One region of the Paenibacillus sp. FSL F4-0087 genome, then DNA from elsewhere that is predicted to be linked to it. Evidence: riboswitches for the same ligand, from Rfam matches in the RefSeq annotation. Region 1 holds a riboswitch; each other region holds the start of a gene.
The links. Region 1 has a riboswitch for cyclic di-AMP ahead of MHB84_RS12905 (3D domain-containing protein). Riboswitches for the same ligand answer to the same signal wherever they lie in the genome.
Positions count from the first base shown of each region.

Region 1 (7,941 bases):
CGTGGGCTTTAATCGGGAGACCATTCCGTCCACGATGAAGCTGGCTGAAACCTATGATTTTATCTATGCTGCGGTAGGTTGGCACCCAGTGGATGCAATCACGATGCAGGAGGGTGATCTGGAATGGATTGCATCTTTATGCAAGCATAAAAAAGTGGTAGCCATTGGTGAAATTGGTCTAGACTATTACTGGGACACTTCACCGAAAGAGGTTCAACATCGCGTATTACGACAACAGATTGGTCTTGCCCGTGAGTTAAATATGCCAATTGTCATTCACAACCGGGATGCGCATGAGGATATTGTAAAGATTCTGCGTGAAGAGAAGGCCGGGGAAGTAGGCGGTGTTATGCATTCCTTCTCTGGCAGCTGGGAAACAGCGAAGATGTGCCTGGATTTGGGCTTTCATCTTTCCTTCGGAGGGCCAATCACGTTCAAAAATGCGAAGCAGCCCAAAGAGGTTCTTGAGAAGGTTCCTATGGACCGATTTTTCATCGAAACGGACGCCCCTTATTTGACACCGCACCCTTATCGTGGAAAACGAAATGAGACAGCGCATGTACGTCTGGTTGCAGAAGCAGCTGCGGAAATTAAAGGCATTTCGGTAGAGGAAATTGCAGCAATAACGACCAAAAATGCCATGGAACGATTTGGGATTCGTTAAAATATCGAGCAAAACAGGTGAAAAAGTGAGTTAGGCGGAGTTAATTTGCTTTTTGATCCAAATAAATCAAGAATATTACAATATTTTAACCAAATATTTAGAAAAACGTACTTGAACAACGCTTTACAACATGCATAGAAACAGGATATCATCTTTTCAGTGAATTGTTGTGCGGAAAATTGGACAGATGTTCGGGGGATGAACAAAGGGACACTTTCCGATGAAACAACATTACTTTCATGAATCAGTCTCGCTGAGTCTCCGTTAACGGAGAGCGGGGGAACCAATAGGGCTTAAACATCGGTGTTTGCAGCCGATGCGCAACATGCGCTGACCCAAAAGCAGCGTATGAATCTGCGAAGCCGTATTTGATTTCTTCTTTGGGTCTCGGGGTGAATTCAAGGGCGTCCGCCATGAGCGGATGACCGGAGATAGGGCGGCTCTCTTTCGCCCGAACCCGACAGCTAACCTCGCAAGCGGAAAAAGAGAGGCAACCTCGTGCATGAATTTCCGATATTCAGAATCATTCGGAAGCCACGAAAGAGTTCCTCTTAAACTCTTTCTTTGGCTTTTTTGTTTTTGAATAAAAGAAATACTGTCATCATACGGTAAGTATTCAGGAGGATGACATCATGTTGCGAAGATTGATTCATGGTGCAGAACCGGATTATGTTGGTCCGATCTGTGTTCTGTAGAAAATTTGGTATAGTCGCGTCAAAGACATCATGCATTACTTTAGACGGCGAGGCTATGAAGGAGGACGGAGAAGTGGGCACATTCCAACCAGAAGAGACCCATGAGTCACGATCATCCAGTAAGTCTTTCGCGTTGCGGTGGAAGCATGAGAACATGCGTCAAATGGCATTGATCGCGATTTTCTCAATTGCGCTTACAATCATGATCTTGTTAGTCGTTTACGGTCAGGCCGGGAAACAAATTTCACTGGTTATTGATGGCAAGGCTCAAGCGGTAGAGACTCGTACAGGAATGCTTCAGGAAATGCTGGAGGAGCAGTCAATCACAGTCAGCCCTCACGATCAGGTATCCATGCCCTTGAATGGGGCGATTACAGATGGAGACCGCATCGTTATTGAGCGGGCCGTTCCAGTTAAGATTACGGCAGACGGAGACACCAAGACTCTGTATACAACCGATTCATCGGTAAAAGATGCGATTAAAAAATCAGGTATTCAGATTGCAAGTGAAGACAAAGTGTATCCGGCGCTTGGAACCACTATCGAAGCGGATATGAAAATTCGTGTAGTGCGGGTAACAAAGCGTACGGTGGAAGTGGAACAGCCGATTGCTTATAAAGTGATCAAAACGGCTGACCCTAGCTTGTACAAAGGCGACAATCGTGTCATTGTGAGCGGTAAAGAAGGCACGCTTGTACAGCATATTGAAAAGGTGTTCCAGGATGGAGAATTGGTCTCCAAAAAAATGGTGGGTAAATCGGTCGCAACGAATCGCGTTGATAAAGTGATCGCCGTTGGTACCAAAGCCAAACCTGTTGTGAAAGAGCCAGTGATTCAGACGGTATCAGCGCAGACTTCCACGACAAAAACAGCAACAACCACGAACTCGAAGAAAACCGCTGCCTCGGGCAGCAAAGTAATTACCGTCTCAGGAAGTTCTTTTAAATATTCTAAAGTGTTAAAAAATGTATCCATGACGGCTTACTCTTCTGAAGAGCCCGGTATCGGCACAAAAACAGCATCAGGTACTCGGGTAACCGAGGGACGTACCATTGCAGTTGATCCCAAAGTCATTCCAATTGGCTGGTGGGTTTATATCGAGGGCCTTGGCTTCCGTCGTGCGGAAGACACAGGTGGTGCCATTAAAGGCAACAAAATTGATGTGTATTATGATAGTGTGAAGCATGCCCTGAACTTCGGACGGAAGAAAGGCAAGACGGTATATGTGATTGGTCCGGTGAAGCCGGAAGCGAACTAAAATCGTTTTACTTTGAAATGGGAATGCTATAAAATATAAGCATGAATGATTCATGCGGAATATGCGGCGGAGGGGTCTGAATTCAGTCTCCCCCGCCGTTTGGCAGAGAAGAGGATATTCCTCTTCTTTTTGCGTTAGAAAGGAAGAAATGGAACATGATAAAAGAAGTGATCGTGGTAGAAGGTCGTGATGACACCGTAGCCATTCGACGTGCGGTTCAGGCAGATACGATCGAGACTGGTGGATCTGCCATCAACCAGCGCATTCTAAAGCGTATTGCACTTGCTCAAGAGAGACGTGGTGTCATTGTACTGACAGATCCGGATCATGCTGGTGAACGTATTCGTAAAATCATCGCCAATAAGGTACCTGGTTGCAAGCATGCTTTCATTCCGGAGGCAGATGCTACGCGCAAGGGCGATATCGGAGTGGAGAACGCCTCACCGGAGGCGATTCGTCATGCACTGGCTCGTGTACACACGTCATATGAAGGCGCCCCAAGTCTGATCGATTGGGAGGATCTGATTGCGGCGGGACTGATTGTGCACCCACAGGCTGCTGCACGTCGTATGGAGATGGGCAATCTTCTGGGTATAGGTTATTGCAACGGCAAGCAGTTCCACAAGCGGTTGAGTGTATTCCAGATTACCCGGGAAGAATTCTCCGAAGCATTATCGCAAATTGAACGTGAAGGATTGTGAGCGTATGAAAGGCATGGAAGAAACCGTAGAGATTGCAACACCCAAACGAACCAAAGAAATTATTCAAAGACACGGATTTTCATTCAAGAAGAGCCTGGGTCAGAACTTTCTGATCGATCAAAATATATTAAACAAAATTGTAAATGCAGCTGATCTGGACGAGTCTAAGGGCGCACTTGAGATCGGACCAGGTATTGGCGCACTCACAGAACGTCTGGCTCGTGTAGCTGGTCCTGTAACGGCTGTAGAGATTGATCAGAGATTGATTCCGATTCTGGGTGAAGTGATGCAGCCTTATCCGAACGTTCGTGTGCATCACGGGGATGTGCTGAAGCTGGATCTAGCTGAGTTGTTCCGCACCGATTTTGGAACGGTAGATAAAGTGAGTGTTGTGGCCAATCTGCCTTACTATGTAACGACACCAATCATGATGAAGCTGCTCGAAGAGAAGCTGCCTGTAGACAGTATTGTAGTCATGATCCAGAAGGAAGTGGCTGAACGTATGGCTGCTGCACCGGGATCAAAGGACTATGGCAGTCTGAGCATTGCGGTTCAGTACTACAGTATGCCGGAATTGGTCTGTATTGTTCCGCCCACGGTTTTCATTCCGCAACCTAATGTGGAATCGGCAGTAATCAAGTTAAAGGTGCGTGAGCAACCACCGGTTGAAGTTCCCGACGAAGCACATTTCTTCGAAGTGGTACAGGCTTCCTTCGCGCAGCGTAGAAAAACAATCTCAAATAATTTGAAAGCTCGTTTCTTCACAAAGGAGAACAGAGAACAGGCTGATCAGCTGTTGGAGCAGGCCGGTATTCAACCTTCAAGACGGGGAGAAACATTGAGCCTGCAGGAGTATGCAACACTCTGTACCGTAATGTGGGAAGCTGGAGTACGCGCAGCTCTGTAAAATTCGGATGAACCAATCCGGGTTTCTGCCCATACGATGGGGTAGAGGTGATTATGTTGATGAATATCGGAGACTTGGTCGTTCGAAAGTCATACGGTGGAGATGTGACTTTTCGGGTGCAAGGCCTCCAGTCGGACGGTGCCATCATTAAAGGGACCGAGTTCCGGCTGTTAGCCGATTCCCCTGTGAACGATTTGATACAGGTTCCTTATGAACCGCAGAGTGCGAAGACGAGGCAGGCTCACGTGAAGGCACATCAGACGCTCTCACGCCTGCAGCAGAATCGAATGGAACAGGCTGAGCGCAATCGTGAAGGAATAGTTCAGGAATGGTCTGTGCAACAAGAACCGGCTTATTTCGAGATGCCTGGCAAAGTGCTGCACTTGGATGGTGACCCCAATTATCTAAAAAAAAGCATGAACCTTTATGAGCAGCTTCGTGTTCCCGCAGAGGGCCAATATGTACATGAGTCTGCCATGGCTGACACGTTATATCGTCTGCTGCCGAAAGTGCGTCCGGATATTGTTGTGATTACTGGCCATGACGGCGTACTCAAGACTCGTCAGCCCTACGACTTATATAGTCTGGGCAGCTACAAGAATTCGCAGAACTTCGTGTCCGCTATTCAAGTGGCTAGGCAGTATGAACGTCATCTCGATGCGCTCACGATTGTAGCTGGCGCGTGTCAGTCCCACTTTGAGGCCTTGCTACGGGCTGGAGCGAACTTTGCCAGTTCACCAGGCCGAATTCTCATTCATGCTCTGGATCCAGTCTATGTGGCAGCCAAGGCAGCCTTCACGTCGGTGCGGGAAACCGTGAACATGAATGACATTTTGCATAACACGATTAGTGGTAGCCAGGGTGTGGGCGGCGTAGAGACAAGGGGAAGTTATCGCGTAGGTCTGCCCGGATTGAATGATTTATCCACGTTAAAAGTGAATCCATCAGCCGTCTGAAGATGGCAGAAAAAAGTCCCATTTAGGGGCTTTTTTTGTTTGCAAAAAAATTCATTGACAACAACTTTTTGATACTGATATAATAATTAGTTTTGATTTGACAATGACTGTAAAATCCGGTATAATGGACAAGAAAAGAGGTGGTCGTCGACAATGGCTAAAAATACGCTATTGGATATCAAACGCAATCTCGATGCACATATCGGTCAGAAAATTATGCTGCGGGCTAATGGTGGCCGCCGTAAGACCATTGAGCGTACGGGTGTATTGGAAGAAACGTACCCTTCTGTTTTTATTGTCAAGCTTGATGAGGAGCAAGAAACTTTCAAGCGAGTATCCTACAGTTATGCTGATATACTTACGGAATCGGTGGAAGTCATGGTATTTGATCCAGGCAGCCAGACGCATAGCTCCTACATGGAGACGTAAGTATCGATTTACGGCGATTCTGCCCCCTTGGGCAGGTCGCTTTTTTTATTTTTGCAATAAGCCCGCTCGATTCATCGGAGAGGCATAGTTGATCAGGAATGAGTCTGGAGAAGAAGCGGCATACTATTTGGACAGGTTCAAGGCATTTTTCTTGGCCTGAGGGCAAATAGTCCCGGATACGAATGGACTTATTATGAATGAACTATTTCGAGGAGGATGACCCATGAGCCGGAGAAGAAGAAGTGTAATGTCGGATGAACTCAAGAATGAACTGGCAAAAGACCTAGGGTTCTATGATACCGTCCAGCAGGAAGGTTGGGGCGGGATCAAAGCGAAGGATGCGGGCAATATGGTGAAACGGGCCATTCAACTTGCGGAAGAAGCGGCACGCAAATCGTAATCCGGTTCAATCGGTTTGGAGAGCGGGGCAATCCGGCAGGAATGACCTCGCTTTTTCCCCATGGATGCGGAATAGAAATGACTTGACAGCCCCATTTTGATATAATATGTTAAGTTGTCTTAGGGAAAAGGTGAGGACGGGTGAACGCCTTGAAAATTTACGAAAAAGCGCCTGCTAAAATCAATTTGATGCTAGACGTTCTACATAAAAGAAGAGATGGATTTCACGAAGTTGAGATGATTATGACGATGGTGGATCTTGCCGATCGACTGGAAATGTCTGAGCTTCCTCGTGACACGATCTTTATCTCCAGTCAGGCGGGATATATCCCCCTGGATGAGAAGAACCTGGCATTTCAGGCAGCCAGGCTTATCAAAGAGCGTTATGATGTGAAAACTGGAGTTCATATTCATCTAGACAAAAAAATACCGGTGGCCGCCGGACTTGCTGGTGGCAGCAGTGATGCAGCAGCAACGCTGCGTGGATTGAATCGCCTCTGGCGTCTCAACATTCCGGATCAAGAGCTTCAGGAGCTCGGAGCCGAACTGGGGTCTGATGTGCCTTTCTGCATTACAGGTGGAACAGCACTCGCTACAGGCCGTGGTGAGAAGCTGACACCGATGCCGAATCCCCCGCAATGTTGGGTGATCTTGGCCAAGCCGCCGATTAATGTGTCCACAGCCGACGTCTATGGACGTTTCCGCAGCGACAAGATTGTTCGTCATCCAAGTGCTGCCAAAATGGAGCAGGCCATTCGCAATCAATCCTTTGCCGAAGTGTGCGGGCAGATGGGGAATGTGCTTGAGGACGTAACGTTGAAGCTGTATCCGGAAGTTCAGCATCTGAAAGATGCAATGATTCGGCTTGGAGCAGACGGAGTATTAATGTCAGGCAGTGGTCCAACCGTGTTTGGGCTTGTCTCCAAAGAGTCCAAGGTTGCCCGAGTCTACAATGGACTGCGAGGCTTCTGTAAAGAAGTGTATGCCGTACGTATGCTAACTTAATATTCGCTTTTATAATGTACAAACACGTATAAAGGTGGTATATTTTTAAATAATTATTCGGATTTGGATGTTTTCCGTGATCGTGAGGATGGATCTCTGTGAAGAAATTAAAACGAAGCGCAAGGCTGGTTGAAATGACGCAGTACTTATTGTCTAGACCGCATACGGTTATTCCGTTGACCACATTTGCCGAACGCTATGGAGCTGCGAAGTCGTCGATCAGTGAAGATTTGGCGATTATCAAGGAAGTGTTCGAAGAAGGTGGTTCGGGAGAACTGCATACACTGGCTGGAGCAGCCGGGGGAGTAAAGTGGATTCCAAAGGTGTCCAGAGAACTGGCACTGGCTTTTGCAGAACGACTTTCTACCCAGCTCGCGCAGCCGGATCGGATACTCCCTGGTGAATATCTGTACATGTCCGACCTGCTTGGACAGCCCGCATTGATGAATGAAGCCGGCAAGATTTTTGCAACGGCCTTTGGCAACATGGATATTGATGTGGTGATGACGGTCGAGACTAAAGGGATTCCGCTAGCTTATGCTACCGGAGCCCAGCTCAATCTGCCTGTAGTGCTCGTGCGCAGGGACCATCAGGCTACGGAAGGATCGGCCGTAAGTATCAATTATGTATCCGGGTCCCATAAAAGCCTACATACCATGTCCCTATCTCGCAGGGCAATGCGTGAGCACTCCAGAGTGCTCATTGTAGATGATTTTATGAAAGCCGGGGGAACCGTCCAAGGGATGATCGACCTATTGGCCGAGTTTAATGCCACGGTAGCCGGGGTAGGCGTATTAGTAGAATCTGGATCGGTTGATTCAGAAGAACGACTGCTGACGGACTACATATCTCTGGCGAAGCTGACGGCGGTTGATGCGAAGAGCAGACACATTTCCGTCAAGCCTGGCAACTATTTTGACCTGTAGA
Region 1 is NZ_JBBODJ010000001.1:2,744,363-2,752,303, reverse strand. Features, by position in the region: gene MHB84_RS12910 (TatD family hydrolase) at 1-664, shown strand, start outside; cyclic di-AMP (ydaO/yuaA leader) riboswitch at 906-1,159, shown strand; gene MHB84_RS12905 (3D domain-containing protein) at 1,433-2,617, shown strand; gene rnmV (ribonuclease M5) at 2,773-3,318, shown strand; gene rsmA (16S rRNA (adenine(1518)-N(6)/adenine(1519)-N(6))-dimethyltransferase RsmA) at 3,323-4,225, shown strand; gene yabG (sporulation peptidase YabG) at 4,285-5,181, shown strand; gene veg (biofilm formation stimulator Veg) at 5,335-5,610, shown strand; gene MHB84_RS12880 (small, acid-soluble spore protein, alpha/beta type) at 5,834-6,010, shown strand; gene ispE (4-(cytidine 5'-diphospho)-2-C-methyl-D-erythritol kinase) at 6,160-7,014, shown strand; gene purR (pur operon repressor) at 7,113-7,940, shown strand.

Region 2 (7,941 bases), 2.7 Mb from region 1:
TATAATGACTCAGGCATCAACAACAGAAAGCATACAAAGTATTATAAGGGGAGAACAGGGTTGAAATTGATTAGTCGTTACACCATGATGCTGCTAGCTTTTGTGGTCTTGCTAACTACGGTTGCACCTGTTGCGATGGCAACGGGAACTACAAGCAATTCAGGCAGTAAAAAGCTGGTGCTCGGTACAAGTGCCGACTTTGCACCATATGAATTCCATAAAGTGATTGATGGTAAAGACCAAATTGTCGGATTTGATATTTCGATTGCTAAAGAAATTGCTGCCGATCTTGGCGCAGAACTTGTAATAGAGGATATGGGTTTTGACGGACTTCTTCCTGCGTTGCAGAGTGGTCGGGTGGATATGGTCATCTCGGGAATGACGCCAACGGATGATCGTAGACAAAGCATTGACTTCTCCGATACCTATTATAAATCAAAGCAAGTCATCATGGTTCGCAATGCGGATAAAGATAAATATCCAACCATGGCTGATCTGGAAAATGAAAAAATTGGTGTCCAAAAAGGCTCCATTCAGGAAACGATTGGCCAGGGAATCCCAGGCGCAAAATTGACAGCACTTGATAAAATATCTGATATCGTACTGCAATTGCAGACCAATCGTGTAAATGCTGCAATCGTTGAGGATACAGTAGCTGCCGGTTACCTGGATGACGTGATTGGATTAGCTCCAGCTATTCCGGATGAAGAGCAGGCCGAAGCGGCAATCGGGATTCGTAAGGGCAATACGGAATTGCTGAGTGCAGTGAACGGAACGCTCGAGCGTCTGAAAAGCGAAAATAAAATCGATCAGATGGTTACTGAAGCAAGCAAGTTGATGGCAGACAAGGTGAAAAAAGACCAAAACATTTTCCAAGTGTTCTGGCAGTACAAAAGCTTTTATGCAACAGGTGTGGGCTACACCCTCTTACTGTCTGCACTCGGTGTAATCTTCGGGGTAATTATCGGTTTGATCATTTGTTTGTTCCGTCTGCATGACGTTTCCATTCTGCGTTGGATCGGAACAGCTTACGTTGAAGTTATTCGTGGTACACCAATGCTGGTTCAGTTGATGATTATCTATTACGGTCTTGCTCTAACGTTGGGGATTAATTTCACGCCACTTCAGGCGGGGATTATCACACTATCCATTAATAGTGGTGCCTATCTTGCCGAGATTTTCCGGGCAGGTATACAGGGTGTGGATCGCGGTCAACTGGAAGCAGCTCGTTCCCTGGGGATGGGCAGAGGTGCGGCCATGCGCTTCATTGTGCTTCCACAAGCGTTCAAAGCGGTGTTGCCGGCGATCGGTAATGAGTTCGTGACCATTATCAAGGAATCCTCCATCATCTCGGTTATTGGTATGGTGGACATTATGTACCAGGCAAGTGTAGTCAAAAACATTACGTACCAAGGAATGAATCCATTCCTGATTGCAGCGGCCATTTACTTTGTGCTGACGTTCATTTTGTCCAAGCTGCTGGGTCGACTGGAAAGGAAGTTGAGTGCAAGTGATAGACGTTAGACAATTACACAAATCATATGGAAATAACGATGTGCTCAAGGGCATTAATGTAACAATTGGCAAAGGCGAGGTTGTCGTGGTCATCGGTCCGTCCGGATCGGGGAAAAGTACATTTTTGCGCTGTTTGAACCTGCTGGAGCAGCCGACTTCAGGCGAAATTAATTTTGAAGGTGTATCGATCACTGACCCCAAACATAACATTAATGCAACACGTGAAAAAATGGGGATGGTATTCCAGCATTTCAATCTGTTTCCGCACAAAACGGTGCAACAGAATATTACGATTGCTCCCATTAAAGTGAAAAAACAATCTGCACACGAAGCGGAACAAATCTGCTCAGATTTGCTCAAGACGGTTGGCCTATCTGACAAAAAAGACGCTTATCCAAATCAGCTGTCCGGTGGACAGAAACAACGGATCGCTATTGCAAGAGCGCTTGCGATGCAGCCGCATGTCATGCTGTTTGACGAGCCTACTTCAGCACTGGACCCTGAAATGGTCGGTGAAGTACTGGATGTCATGAAGCGGCTTGCAGAGGGCGGCATGACTATGGTTATTGTAACCCATGAGATGGGCTTCGCACGCGAAGTAGGAGACCGTATCCTGTTCATGGATGGTGGGGTTATTGTAGAAGAAGGAACGCCTGCTGAAGTGTTTGGCGAGCCCAAGCATGCACGTACACGTGACTTCCTCGCTAAAGTGCTCTAATACCATCCAATAATAAGGATGAAGATCAAGATGAAAATGCAAAATCTATACTTTGGATGAGAATTTCATCCCCTCAACAATCCCTGTCGACGAACCGTCGGCAGGGATTGTTTTGTTATGTAAGGATACGCACGGAATTACATAAAAAGTAACGTTTCTGTCATCAATGATTAAAGCTCAAATAGACATTTATTTGAAAAAACGGCTTGAATTCAGCCTAAATATTAAAGTGAATTAGCCAGATGGTAACATTTACTACGACCCCTGGTTACAAAATTGTGATATATTTGTTCCTGCCGAAACTTCCGGAGTTGGGAGTGTGGGATGTAATGATGCAGAGTGTGCTAGGGGAAGAATTATTTGCACACGGCTTGGGGTGAATTAGGGCTACATAAATTCTTAAATGTAATTGAACCTATAGGGTGGTTTCCTCCATCCGAATCCGACAACTAACTTCGCAGGCATAATGAGGGAGGAAGACCATGATTAACAAGAAACGTATAGCCAAAACAGCAACAGCTTTGCTGACAGCAGCAATGCTCATTCAGGCCGTTCCGGCTCATGCTGATTCAGTTCATGTGGCCAAAGAGGGGGATACCTTCTACACCTTATCCAAACAATATGGAGTTGGACTTAACTCTCTTATTAAAGCTAATAATGACATTTCAGCTTACAACATTTATGGTGGTTTGAAAATTACGATCCCTGGTAAAACAACAAACACAGCTTCTGCTGCAGCAGCAAAAACGGAGGCCAAAACGGTAACTGCCGCAAGCCTTGACGTTAATGCAGATAGTAAAGTTGTACAAGCCTGGGGAAAAACGTTTGATTACAGCAAAGCTGTCGACGTCAAAGCAACAGCATACTCCGCTGATGCTTCCGAAAATGGAGGATGGGGTGCTGTGGATTACTTCGGTAATCCGCTTGAATTGGGTACCATTGCAGTAGACCCAAGTATCATTCCATTGGGTACAAAGGTACTGGTGACAGGTCATACACATCCAGGACTGCCAAAACAGGCATTTGTCGCTACGGCTCGTGATGTGGGCAGTGCCATTAAAGGACACAAGATCGATATCTTTATTCCTGGCAGCAAGCAATCCGTGAGCACATTTGGTATTCAGGATGTGGAACTTTACATTTTGAAATAAAATCAAAGCAAGCTGCACATCATCATATGTGACTCCAACTTAATCTAAATTAAACAATAAAGGGTGCTCTCCAATCACAATAATGTGATTGAAGAACACCCTTTTGAATATCCATTGCCGTATCAAATCTATTTACCCTTTGGCAGTTCCAGCATTTCGTCCAAAGTCACCAGCTCGTACCCGCGGTTTCGCAATTCTTCAATAACTTCAGGCAACGCCTCGATCGTACCACTCAGCTTCGATCCTACACCGCCTCCTGCATGCTGCAGAACAATGGAACCTGGTTTGACGGCGGACAGGATGTTTTGTTTGACTTCCTCTTTGGAGAGGCCCTTCCAGTCCAGAGAATCAACGTTCCAGTTCACGATGCTGTAATGTTGCTTGGCTGCCCATTGGAGCTGTTGCTCGTTAATGTCACCATAGGGTGGACGAATCATTTTGGGAGTGTAACCCGCTAGATTTCGAATAATATCCCCGGTATGTAAGATTTGTTTGCGAAATGCATTCATGGTTAGCTTGCTGAATTCCGGGTGATTGTAGCTGTGATTGCCCACAATATGCCCTTCTTTTATCATACGTTTCACCAGATCCGGATGTTTCTCAGCGCGATTTCCTACAATGAAAAACGTAGCCCGCACCTTGTATTTTTTTAGAATATCCAGCACCTGCGGTGTGAACCGTGGATCAGGAACATCATCAAAAGTCAGAGCGACCTTTTTTGTTGAGGGGCCATTGGTTTTGAACGTATCCGCATATTTCTGTCTGAGTTGTCCCAGAGTCAACTGTTCTTCTTCAGGAGAATCAGACTTCGAAGCAGGTTCGGTTTGCGGGCTTGAAGAAGCCCATAACTGAGCAGGAGCATAACTTCCTCCCAGAAGAATGACCATGATGGATAACATGATGAGGCGTATACGCATGTTCGTGCCTCCTTTTCCCAAATTGCGTTCTCTTTGGTATGCCCGGGGCCATCCGTATTTATGCATGATGTGAGATGTTTCACTGCTGATTCATTAAATCGGAGCCATAATTCCACCATACATATACATATTGAAAAGGACAGGTGGAGCAAAATGAGTACATACGATTTAAACTCCGTTCGTTTACAGGTGATTGAGGCAGGGGAAGACAAAGTGTTTATGGTAACTGGAGGAAGATCACATATTGGAGCAGTAGCCACATTTTATCCAGACCGTGAACGAGTGAGTGGGGCTACGGTGCATATTCCAGGGCATAAAGAACAAGAGTTGTGTGAGAGACTGGCACGTAAGGCTGCCCTTCATTTAAAGGTAACCGTTACCGTAATAATGGGGATTCACTTTGATGAAATTACGCGGATGCAGATTGACGAGATTGTGCAGACTGCAGAGAAGCTGCTTGATGAAGAGCTGTGCCAAACGGGTCGATTGATTCAATAGTTCCATTTAGGCTAAGCAGGCTAAAATCGTTTTTTATGATTTTTTTTGTTAAAATTGAAACGAGTAGAACATTGCCACGTATGTATGATTATATACAAGGATGAACTATCGACTAGGAGGAATACCATAATGTCCATTTTCAAACGATTGCGCGATTTAACGATGTCTAACATTAACTCTATTATTGACAAGGCAGAAGATCCGATCAAAATGACGGATCAATATATCCGGGATATGCAGGAAGATCTGGAAGATGCGGAGAAAGCTGTTGCTGCACAGATCGCCATTGAGAAGAAATTCAAGCAGCTGTTTGAAGAACAGGAAGCTCTCGTGAAGAAACGTGAGGAGCAAGCACATACAGCAGCGCGTGCACAGAATATGGATTTGGCTCGTCGGGCATTGGAAGAGAAGAAGGTCGCTGAAGAGAAGATGGCCGAGTACAAAACAAGCTATGATCAAAACAAGGCTTCTGCCGATAACCTTCGTGGCAAGCTGGACGAAATGCGCAAACAATTGACGCAAATGAAAAACAAACGTGAAACATTGGTTGCGCGCTACAACGCTGCAAAAGCTCAAACCGAAATCAACAAGGCGCTGAACGGATTTGGCTCCGACACTGCAAGTGCCGGCATGAAGCGCATGGAAGAAAAAATGATGCAGATGGAAGCACAGGCCGAAGCCAGCAATGAGATGTCGTCCAAAGGAAAATCGCTGGATGATGAGTTCGAGAAGCTGGGCAAAGATCAGGCTGTTGAGGATGAACTGGCAGCACTGATGAAGCAATACGAAAATAAGAACTAAAACCTTGTAAGCAAGCAGGGGCACCAGCGGAGGAGAGACCAGCGTTTCTCCTTCGCTTTTAATTGCGGTTCATGTTGAGATGTGGGGGCTATGTAAATGGATTTGAACATTTTGGCAATGCTGGTCTGGACGTTATCGGGTTCGGTTTTGCTGTTTGTCTTAATGTATGTGGATTCTTTGTTCACGAAGTATAAGGATTTTGCTGAAGTGAAGGCGGGCAATATGGCCGTTACAACACGTATGGTTATGAAGCTGTTTGCTCAGGGATATGTACTCGCCACCTCCATTTCGACAGCCGGTCATCTTGGAGAAGCGTTGTTGGTATCCGTTGTTTCATTTATTATTTTGCTGATTCTGGAGAGTGTGGTTCACTTTATGATTCGGAGATGGGCCAACCTGGATCTGGATACGGGAATACAGCAGGGCAAGACTGGTTATGGTTTGTTCTCGGGTGCACTACATATCGTGGGCGCATTAATTATTGCAGCTTGTTTATAAGATAAAGAACAGGAGTAATGGGTATGAGTGTGTGGAAACGGATTAAAGGGATAATAGCCAAACCTGAACCGCCTAAGGTAGAGAAAACAATGCTTCAGCTGGCACCTGGTGATATCTGTGAAGTTTCGCTGGTCACCTATGAAGTTGTTGGGCGGGTACATCATCGAGCGCGAAATGCAGCTGTACTCACGTTGCAGGATGGTACGGCAATCCGACATTTGCATATTGAAGAACGGGAAATGACCCGGTATGCCCTCTATACACCAATTGATGGCCGTCTCGATGCACCAGACGAGGTGCCTACGTTGCTGGATCTGGATGGACGTGCGTATCATTTGGAGGAAGAATACGGAGGAATGGTAACCACTGCAGGCAGGACACCCTATGGTCAGGCTGGGGAACAATTAGTATGGCAATATCAGTCTGATGATAACATGCTTTTGCGTGTGGAGTGGCAAGACAGAAGATTTACGCTGTATGAAGGTGAGTCCATTCTTCCTGCGGATATCAAAGTGATTCGTTCGAGCTAGGAGAGGTTCCAATGAAAAAGCGCTTGGCACATGCATTAAAATTAATGCTGGTCCTCAGCCTTGTGATGTCGCTGCTGTCCGCGTGCGGAGCACCATCCGTTCAGGACACATATCCGCTTGAATCGGTCAGCGGCAGTGGTAATACGACATCCTATGTGTACCGAGCTGCCGATCGTACCGTTCCAGAGGTTGCTCAGGATTTATCTGAACAGCGGAAGCCGGATCAGATCTCGGCGGAAAATACAGAGCGGATGTTCCTGGTGTATCAGGACCAGTATTATCATTTGCAGCAAGACCCGAATAAAGCGGAAGACACCTTGGTTGAGGTGGATTCAAAGGAATATGTTCGGCAGAATTATGATTCGTCCTTTTTGCAAGGTTATTTAACCGCAACATTAATCGGTAATTTGTTTGATTCGTTCGGGGGTAGAGGGTCCGGTACGTATCGGGGTTATACGAACAAGGACACGTACAAACCAAGAGAAGGTTCCTATCGGACACCGACGAGCAGCGATAAAAAGGTTGCGCCGCCCATTACCGTTGACCGGAAAGGGTCGATTACCCGTCGTGGCAGCGATAAGGATTCAAGCGTAGGCTCCGGTGGAGGATTATTCAGCCGGAATAAGGAACAAAGCAAAGGCACAATTGATCGTAATAAAAGTAGTGGCGGCCTTGGAGGATTATTTGATTCACCGAAGAGTTCCTATAAAAAACCCAAAACGAGGGTTGGCGGCGGCCGAATCATGAGGCGTAGGTAGCACTCCTCATGAATGGGGCCCGCAATATTAAAGCATTAGCAGAAGAACAGTGAAAAGGTAAGGTGGAGCGAGCTATGCCACTGAACATGACCTTGGACGCTGTTCTTTTTGTTTTACGATTTGCGGACATGATGGGACTTTCGAACACGAGGAATGGTTGTGGCAGGTTGTTTGCGAATCCAGCGGATATAAGGAGCGATGCGTTCATCTTTCCTTAGAGCCTGTATCTCAGTTAAACCTAAGGTAATAATATCGCGATTGGTATACAGAGAATGAATCTGTTTGTGGCAAGGGATACAAAGATCTGCAGTAGGCATATGTGTTCCGCCCATTTCTTTCGGTGTCAGGTGATGTACTGTTGTCTCGACAGGCTCCCTTCCACATAATTCGCATCGTTGGTTCATAAAGGTCAGCTCCTTTCTCTTACATATTATGGTCTGTCCATTCGTCTTTCATGTGAATGATATGTTGGAGAGTACTTGTCATGACCTAGCTTTCGGGCTACACTTTTTAAGATGAACAAATGATCCAGGGAGGTTCTATCACCATTGAAAA
Region 2 is NZ_JBBODJ010000001.1:5,482,695-5,490,635, forward strand. Features, by position in the region: gene MHB84_RS25245 (ABC transporter permease subunit) at 61-1,524, shown strand; gene MHB84_RS25250 (amino acid ABC transporter ATP-binding protein) at 1,511-2,233, shown strand; cyclic di-AMP (ydaO/yuaA leader) riboswitch at 2,518-2,713, shown strand; gene MHB84_RS25255 (3D domain-containing protein) at 2,716-3,384, shown strand; gene MHB84_RS25260 (polysaccharide deacetylase family protein) at 3,513-4,301, opposite strand; gene lpdD (prenylated flavin chaperone LpdD) at 4,455-4,799, shown strand; gene MHB84_RS25270 (PspA/IM30 family protein) at 4,929-5,600, shown strand; gene MHB84_RS25275 (DUF350 domain-containing protein) at 5,697-6,098, shown strand; gene MHB84_RS25280 (DUF4178 domain-containing protein) at 6,122-6,628, shown strand; gene MHB84_RS25285 (DUF4247 domain-containing protein) at 6,640-7,386, shown strand; gene MHB84_RS25290 (restriction endonuclease) at 7,500-7,790, opposite strand.
Region 2: another riboswitch for cyclic di-AMP. It lies ahead of MHB84_RS25255 (3D domain-containing protein); the one in region 1 lies ahead of MHB84_RS12905 (3D domain-containing protein).

Region 3 (7,941 bases), 1.5 Mb from region 1:
TATGGCCCCATCTCTCGGGGAAGCCCACAGCTCCATGAAGGTACCGCAGAACGCTGCTTGGTGGAAAAAATTCCTTGCTTTTGTTGGACCGGGTTACCTCGTTGCCGTTGGATATATGGATCCCGGGAACTGGGCAACAGATATTGCGGGTGGTTCACAATTCGGATACACATTATTATCCGTTATTCTGATTTCGAACCTGATGGCTGTTGTGTTGCAGTCTCTCGCTGGCAAGCTCGGGATTGTCACAGGACGGGATTTGGCGCAAGCCTGCCGCGAACGATTTAGCATGCCTGTTGTGATCGTGTTATGGATCTTGTGTGAGCTTGCAATTGCAGCCACCGACCTTGCCGAGGTTATTGGTTCGGCAATCGCGCTCAAGCTGCTGTTCAACATTCCCATGTTATACGGCGTCATTATTACCGCTGTCGATGTACTAGTCATTCTTTTGCTGCAAAACAAAGGCTTCCGTGCATTGGAATCGCTCGTAATTGTGCTGATGGCCACCATCGCCCTCTGCTTCGGGATTGACCTGTTTCTCGCTAAACCGGATATGGGCGGCGTCATGCATGGTTTTGTACCCAGTGCCGAGATTTTGCAAAATCCAGCTATGCTCTACATTGCCATCGGGATTATCGGTGCAACCGTCATGCCCCATAATCTGTATCTGCATTCTTCCATTGTGCAGACCCGTCAGATTGAACAAACGCCAAAAGGGAAAAAAGAAGCGATTCTGTATTCCACCATGGATTCAACCATCGCTTTAACGCTTGCTCTGTTCATCAATGCAGCCATCCTGATTGTGTCTGCTGCCGTGTTCCATAGTGCAGGTATGACTCAGGTCGCGGAAATTACAGATGCATACCATCTGCTGACACCTCTGCTGGGTACTACCATCGCCAGCATCCTGTTCGGTGTAGCCTTGCTGGCTTCCGGCCAGAACTCAACACTCACCGGCACGTTGTCCGGACAGATTGTAATGGAAGGCTTTCTGAACATTCGTATCCCAGCATGGCTTCGTCGACTGGTTACACGTCTAATCGCAATCATTCCAGCCGTCATCGTAACAGCCATTGCCGGAGAGCACGGAACAGAGGAACTGCTGATTCTGAGCCAGGTTGTGCTGTCGCTACAGCTACCCTTTGCCGTCATTCCACTGGTGATGTTTACGAGTGACAAAAAAAGCATGGGGGCCTTTGCCAACAAGTTGTGGCTCAAAATCATCTCCTGGATTATTGCCGGAGTTATCGTTGTCCTGAATGTGTATCTGATTATCCAAACCATTCTGTTATTCTAAGTTAAACGGAACTACGCAATATTTTGTCTAACTCAAAAAGGCTGATCAACTCAAGTCATGTATCCCTTGAGACGATCAGCCTTTTATATGTTTGAGCAGCCATCTAATTCATACCGATTAGATCTTAAATACGGCTTGCTCTTATTTAGTTGTCTGAACTTTGAGTTACCATTAACAATGGAAGAAGTTCCTCCAGTGATTCAACAGTCCAGTCTGGAGGCTCTGCATCCGCAAGCTCCGGCTGGAACCTGCCATAACCCTGCAAAATCCGGATCGTATGCATACCCAGCTTCTTAGCTGGAATAATATCATTATCAATCCTGTCGCCGATCATGACCGCTTCCTCGGGTTTACATCCCGCCTGTTTCAACGCTACAGCATACAATTCAGGATCAGGCTTGGACACTCCTTCTTCAGCCGAACAGGCCAGCACATCCACATACTTGCGCAAGCCGTAGCTATCCAGCCGATTTTCCGTCCCCGGGCTCTGATTGGCAATGATACCAATCTTATAGTGTTGCGATAACGTCTGGAGAACAGCGTCGGCTGACGCGAAGGGCCGCTCAAGCTCTTTGCGGAACTTTAGCTTCTCCTGTATCTGTTCCCGGTGCCCCTTGTCGCTGATAAGGGTACGAATAGCCAATTTCATCGGCCATTGCTCGTAATTTCGGTAGGAGGCGGCAAATAGTTCTCGCACCGTCTGCATCTCCACCTGATAACCAAGCGCACAAGCTTCACGAACGAACTGACCGATAATATCATCTACCGGCTCCCATTCGTCCACGAGCGTATCCCCCACATCAAAGAACAACCATTGTATTCCACGTACATCCGGCACGCCTATTCCTCCTCGTTAGCCACAGGAAATTATCCCTATTTCCCAAACCATAAAAAAGAAGACCCACCAACATGCATGAGTCTCCTCAAGTTTCCGTTTATTTATGATTTCAATTATAACAGGCAGCTGACACTGGATCAATCACAGGAATAGTACTAGCCACTAGCCATTCAGCAGAAACCCAACTTCCCCATTCAAGGAATATACAATACGGTCTGCTCCCATTCCCCGATAGATCCCTTTGGGGTGGCTTTGTTCCGTAATGACACACAAGGACTTGGATGTCCAGGAGCGGCAGATCTGCAAATATCGACAGGTCAGGTTTAGGCTATTTTCAAAAATAAAAACATTGCCGACACTACCTTGCGGCAAAAACCATTTCTGAGCTGCAGCCGTGTTCATGCGAATGACATGCTCCACACCGATTCTCCGGAGCCTGCGCTCTTCCCCTGCACTGTTGGTCAGAACGGCAAACGGCATTTTTTTGTACATCAGCAATTTGATAAATTTACGTCCTGCTTCATTTGGAGCAGTCACTAAGATCATCTCTTTATCCATCATTCGTTCCTCCCTTGGCGTGAAAAGACAACAAAAAAGAAGCGTGGGGGACCAAGGCCTCCCGGACGCTTCTTCAATAATCCATAGCAAAAAGACACTATGAACCAGCGTACGGCTTGTTGCCTCTCCCTTTAACGCTTACGAGGTTAGCTGACGGATTCGGGCGCGAGAGTCGCCCTATTTCCGGCTGTCACCGGAAAATTCACCCCATGGATGCCCACTGTCCTGGACAGTTCATCCTGTTGGTTCCCCCGTTTCCCACCCATGAATGAATGGAAACTCAGCGATTAAAACATCGTTCTTTTATAATCAATAATCAGAGCGATATTATCGTTTGTTTCGTTTTTCATGTAAAATTTAATTTAAATTGGAATTACGATATGAATCATACACCCGTGCCATATTGGTGTAAAGTCTGCGCAGATCACCGAATCGACGGATTTTTGCCATTTCCCATCAATAATAGCGCTTACAACGCATCCATTCTCTACCCATCTCATCAAAGCTCTCTAATTCTCTCTTTAGCGATAATTAGGTATTAAATCAGTCACAGATCATACACGACAGCCTCAAATTGAGTTAAAAAAGCAATATTAATTTTGCAATATTTAATTGCAATCAATATAATAGAAGGAAGAAGAATATGAAATGGAGGCGATTTTCATGTCAGTCTACGACTACAAAGTAAACACCCTTCGCGGTCAGGAAGTTGAAATGTCCAACTATCGTGACAAAGTACTGCTTATCGTGAATACAGCAAGCCAATGCGGACTCACACCTCAATTCAGAGGTCTGCAAGAACTTCAGGATAAGTTTAAAGACTCCCCGTTTGAAGTTCTTGGTTTTCCAAGCAACCAGTTTGCACAGGAAAAAGGCTCTTCTGATGATATTGCCGAGTTCTGTCAGATGAACTATGGTGTCAGCTTCCCGATGTTCGAGAAAATCGATGTGAATGGTTCAAGCGCTCACCCTCTATTCCAGCATCTTACCAAAGAAGCACCGGGTGTACTCGGCTCCAAAGCCATCAAATGGAACTTCACCAAATTCCTTGTGGATCAGAACGGACGTGTTCTGAAACGGTATGCTCCCAAAACAACACCCGATAAAATTGAAGCAGACATCAAAGAATTGCTTAAATAACAACTGAAGGCCATCCGACCCCTGAAGACAGAATGAACATGCATTCAGGGAAACGGGTGACCTTTTTTTGTCTGGACTCATCTTTACTGTAAAAAAACATAAAAAAGAAGCTCCCCATATGGGAAGCTTCTTCCTAATCGTTCTTATGATGCGGTCGAGAGGACTCGAACCTCCACGGGTATACACCCACTACCCCCTCAAGATAGCGTGTCTGCCATTCCACCACGACCGCATGTCGTAAATAATCGGCAACAGAATTGATTATACCCGGTTCATGTTTAAAAGTAAAGCATTTTTATAAATATCATTTTAACTGCGTTTTCCCTTCCATAAATCGTATAATCTCGTCATTTTCTCCTACGAAGTGCATATGATTAAATTTGATCTCGTTTGTATATCCGATTAGGTCGATCACTCTACTTTATTTGTAGTGCCATCCTTTATCCCCCCTCAGTTTAACATAACTCATAAAGTTATATAAAATAACATTAAACAGATTAAATATTTAAAAACCAAGAAACTATTGACAAAAAGCGGATATTTATGTGAATATATATATCATATAATTCGGATTTACGAACATAAAACGAACTAAAAAGGAGTATAAATGTTATTTAATATAACATTTAACGAACGTAGGAGGCGAAAGATCGTGAACCGTGGGAATAAGCTGCTCGATTACGTCAAACTGCTTGATTCCTCTATCCAGGTTGGAGGCTTCACCCATTCCTTCGGAATGGATACCCATATCGCTGAAGGTACCATTCGTAACGCCGAAGATCTCGAATCATTCATGCGCTGTCAATTGCACCCCAGCATCGTGCGTCTGGAAGGCATGGCGATTAAAGGCATATATACTGCCGCAGATCATAATGACGCATGGCGTACAGCCCTCATCGACAAGCTCGTCCATGTCCAGCGGACACCAGTCAATCTTAGAGAACACGCCTCCACAATGGGCAAACGACTGATTAAGCTGGCTCACGCACTCCACCCCTGGATTGATTTTAGCCATCTCGAACAAACCCTGGCTAAGTATGAATCCGTCGGCTGCCTCTCCACCGTTCACGCCTGGATTAACCACCACCTCGAAATCCCTGTCGAGGAGGCGGTCCTTGGTTATCTGCATTCAGCCATGAGCGCCTGCATAACCGAAGCCTCCAAAGTGATTCCTCTTCATACCGATACAATCCAGGACCTGCTGGTTCGCCTGGCCGCAGATCTGGAGCATGAATGGCATACCGTCAGCGCCTCCGCTGCCGATGGACCGGCACAACCAACCTCAATGTCCATGAAAACGTTGTTCCCAAGCTTCCACATGCTTGGAGCAGGGCTTCACGCCTACAGAGCCTAATCTGTCCCCATCCCTTCATAACCCGCCTCCTCACACTGTAAAAATATAAAAAACACGCCGCAACCTCCTTGCTGGCGTGTTTTTTATGTCATTTATTTTGTCTATTTAACGTATTTACGCCATTTAATATCTTAAAATACACTTTTTTACGTCTTTTTTAATTGTTAGATGACGCAAATACGTATATAATAAAACATACAGCTCGCATATCTGTATATTTTACACCAAGAATAACCAGCTGAACACTACATTCCAACGAGGGGTGAACCCTTTTGAACAAAAAGAAACCTGTGACTCCTTTTGGATGGGCCATTAAACGACGACTAACCGAACTCCAGGTCGACCAAAAGACATTTTGTGAACAGTATGGCATTCCGCCATACCGTCTGTCCAATCTCATTCACGGCACACGCAAAGCAACCCGGTTCAGGCACCAGGTCGCTGACATTTTGGAAATACCAGATGATTTAAGATAAAATTTCTGCCAAGGAGGAGCTCATTTCATGAGATACTTAATATCCGATCTGGAGAGATTATCGTTCCAGTCCATCCAGCACCAGCTCATCATCGTCGACCACAAATGGATCATTCGAAGCTGCAACACCGCTTGGCAACACGGACTCGGGCAGCTGCTTCCAAATCCAAGCGTTACAGGCTCCTCCAGAACAGCACCTGAACCGCCTCATTACCTTCACCTTATAGAGGGGTGGACATTACGCGAGGAGAAAACAAAGAATGCGAAAATTGTTCAGGAGTTAAAAAGTATCACTGCACCTTTTAAAGACAGTTATACATACGACATCGCCGTCCAAACTGTCCACAACGAACAGCGGTGGTTCCGCCTGGAACTCACCCCATTGATTCAGGCCGACCCATCCCTGCTGTCTGATCTCGCATTGATTGCACACACGGATGTTACCGAACAGAAACAGACAGAACGCCAATTGAAGAAGGCCCTGTCTGAAGTGCGTACTTTGCGTGGACTGCTTCCCATCTGCGCTGTCTGCAAACAGATCAAGGATGAACAGGACAGCTGGAACTCTGTTGAGAGTTATTTGGAGAAACACACTCATGCCGAATTTACCCATGATATCTGCCCGGATTGCATCCGTAGATTATATCCGAAGTACTCCAACATTCTGGACAAGCGTTCCTGAACTCACCCTACACCAAGAACCCTAAGCTACACAGACAGATGATGCTCAAACTGCGACATATCCAGCTCTCGCGGTGTGCCTTGCAGTGCAATTGCCCCTTTGTCCATTACATAGATATAATCTGCAGCACCGCGCACAAAATCAATACTTTGCTCCACCAGCAAGATGGAGATTTCACCCTTTGCCTTAATTTGCAAAATGACCTGCCGGATATCCTCTACAATGGAAGGCTGGATGCCTTCTGTCGGCTCATCTAGAAGCAATAATCCCGGCCGGGCAGCCAGTGCGCGGGCAAATGCCAACTGCTGTTGCTGCCCACCACTTAGATCACCACCCTGTCGACCATACATCGTGGCAAGCACCGGAAACATCGCCAGCACATCCTCTGGGAACGTCTTTACACTCGCTGCACTTGTCTCCAGACCCAGCAGCAGATTTTCCTTTACTGTTAGCTGCGGGAAGATTTCTCGCCCCTGCGGCACATATCCAATCCCCGACCTGGCCCGTTTGGCCGGATCGTGGGTGGATAATTCCTGACCTTTCCACTGAATACTTCCTTTGCGCATTTTAAGAAGCCCCATCAACGTCTTCATCAAGGTGGTTTTCCCTACACCATTACGCCCCATCAGGCATACCACCTGACCTGGCTCAACATCCAGATTTACACCGCGCAGCACATTGCTCTCCCCGTAGCCGGACTCAATTCGTTGCAGCGACAGCATGGTCATCCCTCCTTTTGCCCAGATACACTTCAGCCACTCTCGGATCTTCCTGCACTTCCGCCATCGTACCTTCTTTTAGAAGCTTGCCTTCATGCATCACTGTCACTTTGGCTGCATACTCACGAACAAACTCCATATCATGCTCCACTACCACAACAGACCTTTCTCGCGCAATCTCTTGCAGTAGGCGGCCCGTCTTGTGTGTTTCCTCGTCAGTCATCCCCGCTGCCGGTTCATCCAGCAGCAATACACGGGGTTCCTGCAGGAGCAGCATGCCAATCTCAAGCCACTGCTTTTCCCCATGTGATAGCGCCCCTGCACGTGCGTCCACACGGCCCTGCAGACCAATCTGGAGCGTAATCCGCTCCATGGCTGGACTTATTTTTGAATACCGTTGAATACCCAGAGCCTGTAAAGGAGAACGACGATTCTCCGCAGCCAGCATCAGGTTCTCCTGCACGGTCAGACCAGCAAAGATGGACGGAGCCTGGAACTTGCGCCCTACCCCTTTTCGAACAATCTGGTGCTCCTTCAGACGTGTCAGATCCGTACCATCGGCCATCTTCACTGTACCGGACAAGGGCTTGGTTTTGCCGCAAATCACATCCAGCATCGTTGTTTTCCCCGCACCGTTGGGACCGATCAGAAAATGCAGATCATGTTCATGCAGCTTCAGATTCATGCCTTTGACCGCAACAAAACCGCCAAATGCCACCGTTATTTCCTCAGCTACCAGGACTACCGGAACATCAGTAGACTTTTGGTTTTTCCTGACTGACTGGAACATGCACAACCTCTCCTCTCCGTTTCAGCAAGCGCACCACATGACGGTATACACCAACAAGCCCATTCGGCATGAACAAGACCACTGTTAC
Region 3 is NZ_JBBODJ010000001.1:1,236,815-1,244,755, forward strand. Features, by position in the region: gene MHB84_RS06030 (Nramp family divalent metal transporter) at 2-1,297, shown strand; gene MHB84_RS06035 (HAD-IA family hydrolase) at 1,443-2,135, opposite strand; gene MHB84_RS06040 (hypothetical protein) at 2,298-2,693, opposite strand; cyclic di-AMP (ydaO/yuaA leader) riboswitch at 2,814-2,989, opposite strand; gene MHB84_RS06045 (glutathione peroxidase) at 3,357-3,833, shown strand; partial or broken gene MHB84_RS31345 (hypothetical protein) at 3,809-3,877, opposite strand; tRNA gene MHB84_RS06050 (tRNA-Leu) at 3,983-4,065, opposite strand; gene MHB84_RS06055 (urease accessory protein UreF) at 4,486-5,187, shown strand; gene MHB84_RS06060 (Rha family transcriptional regulator) at 5,460-5,663, shown strand; gene MHB84_RS06065 (hypothetical protein) at 5,691-6,344, shown strand; gene urtE (urea ABC transporter ATP-binding subunit UrtE) at 6,371-7,066, opposite strand; gene urtD (urea ABC transporter ATP-binding protein UrtD) at 7,044-7,853, opposite strand; gene urtC (urea ABC transporter permease subunit UrtC) at 7,816-7,941, opposite strand, start outside.
Region 3: another riboswitch for cyclic di-AMP. It lies ahead of MHB84_RS06040 (hypothetical protein); the one in region 1 lies ahead of MHB84_RS12905 (3D domain-containing protein).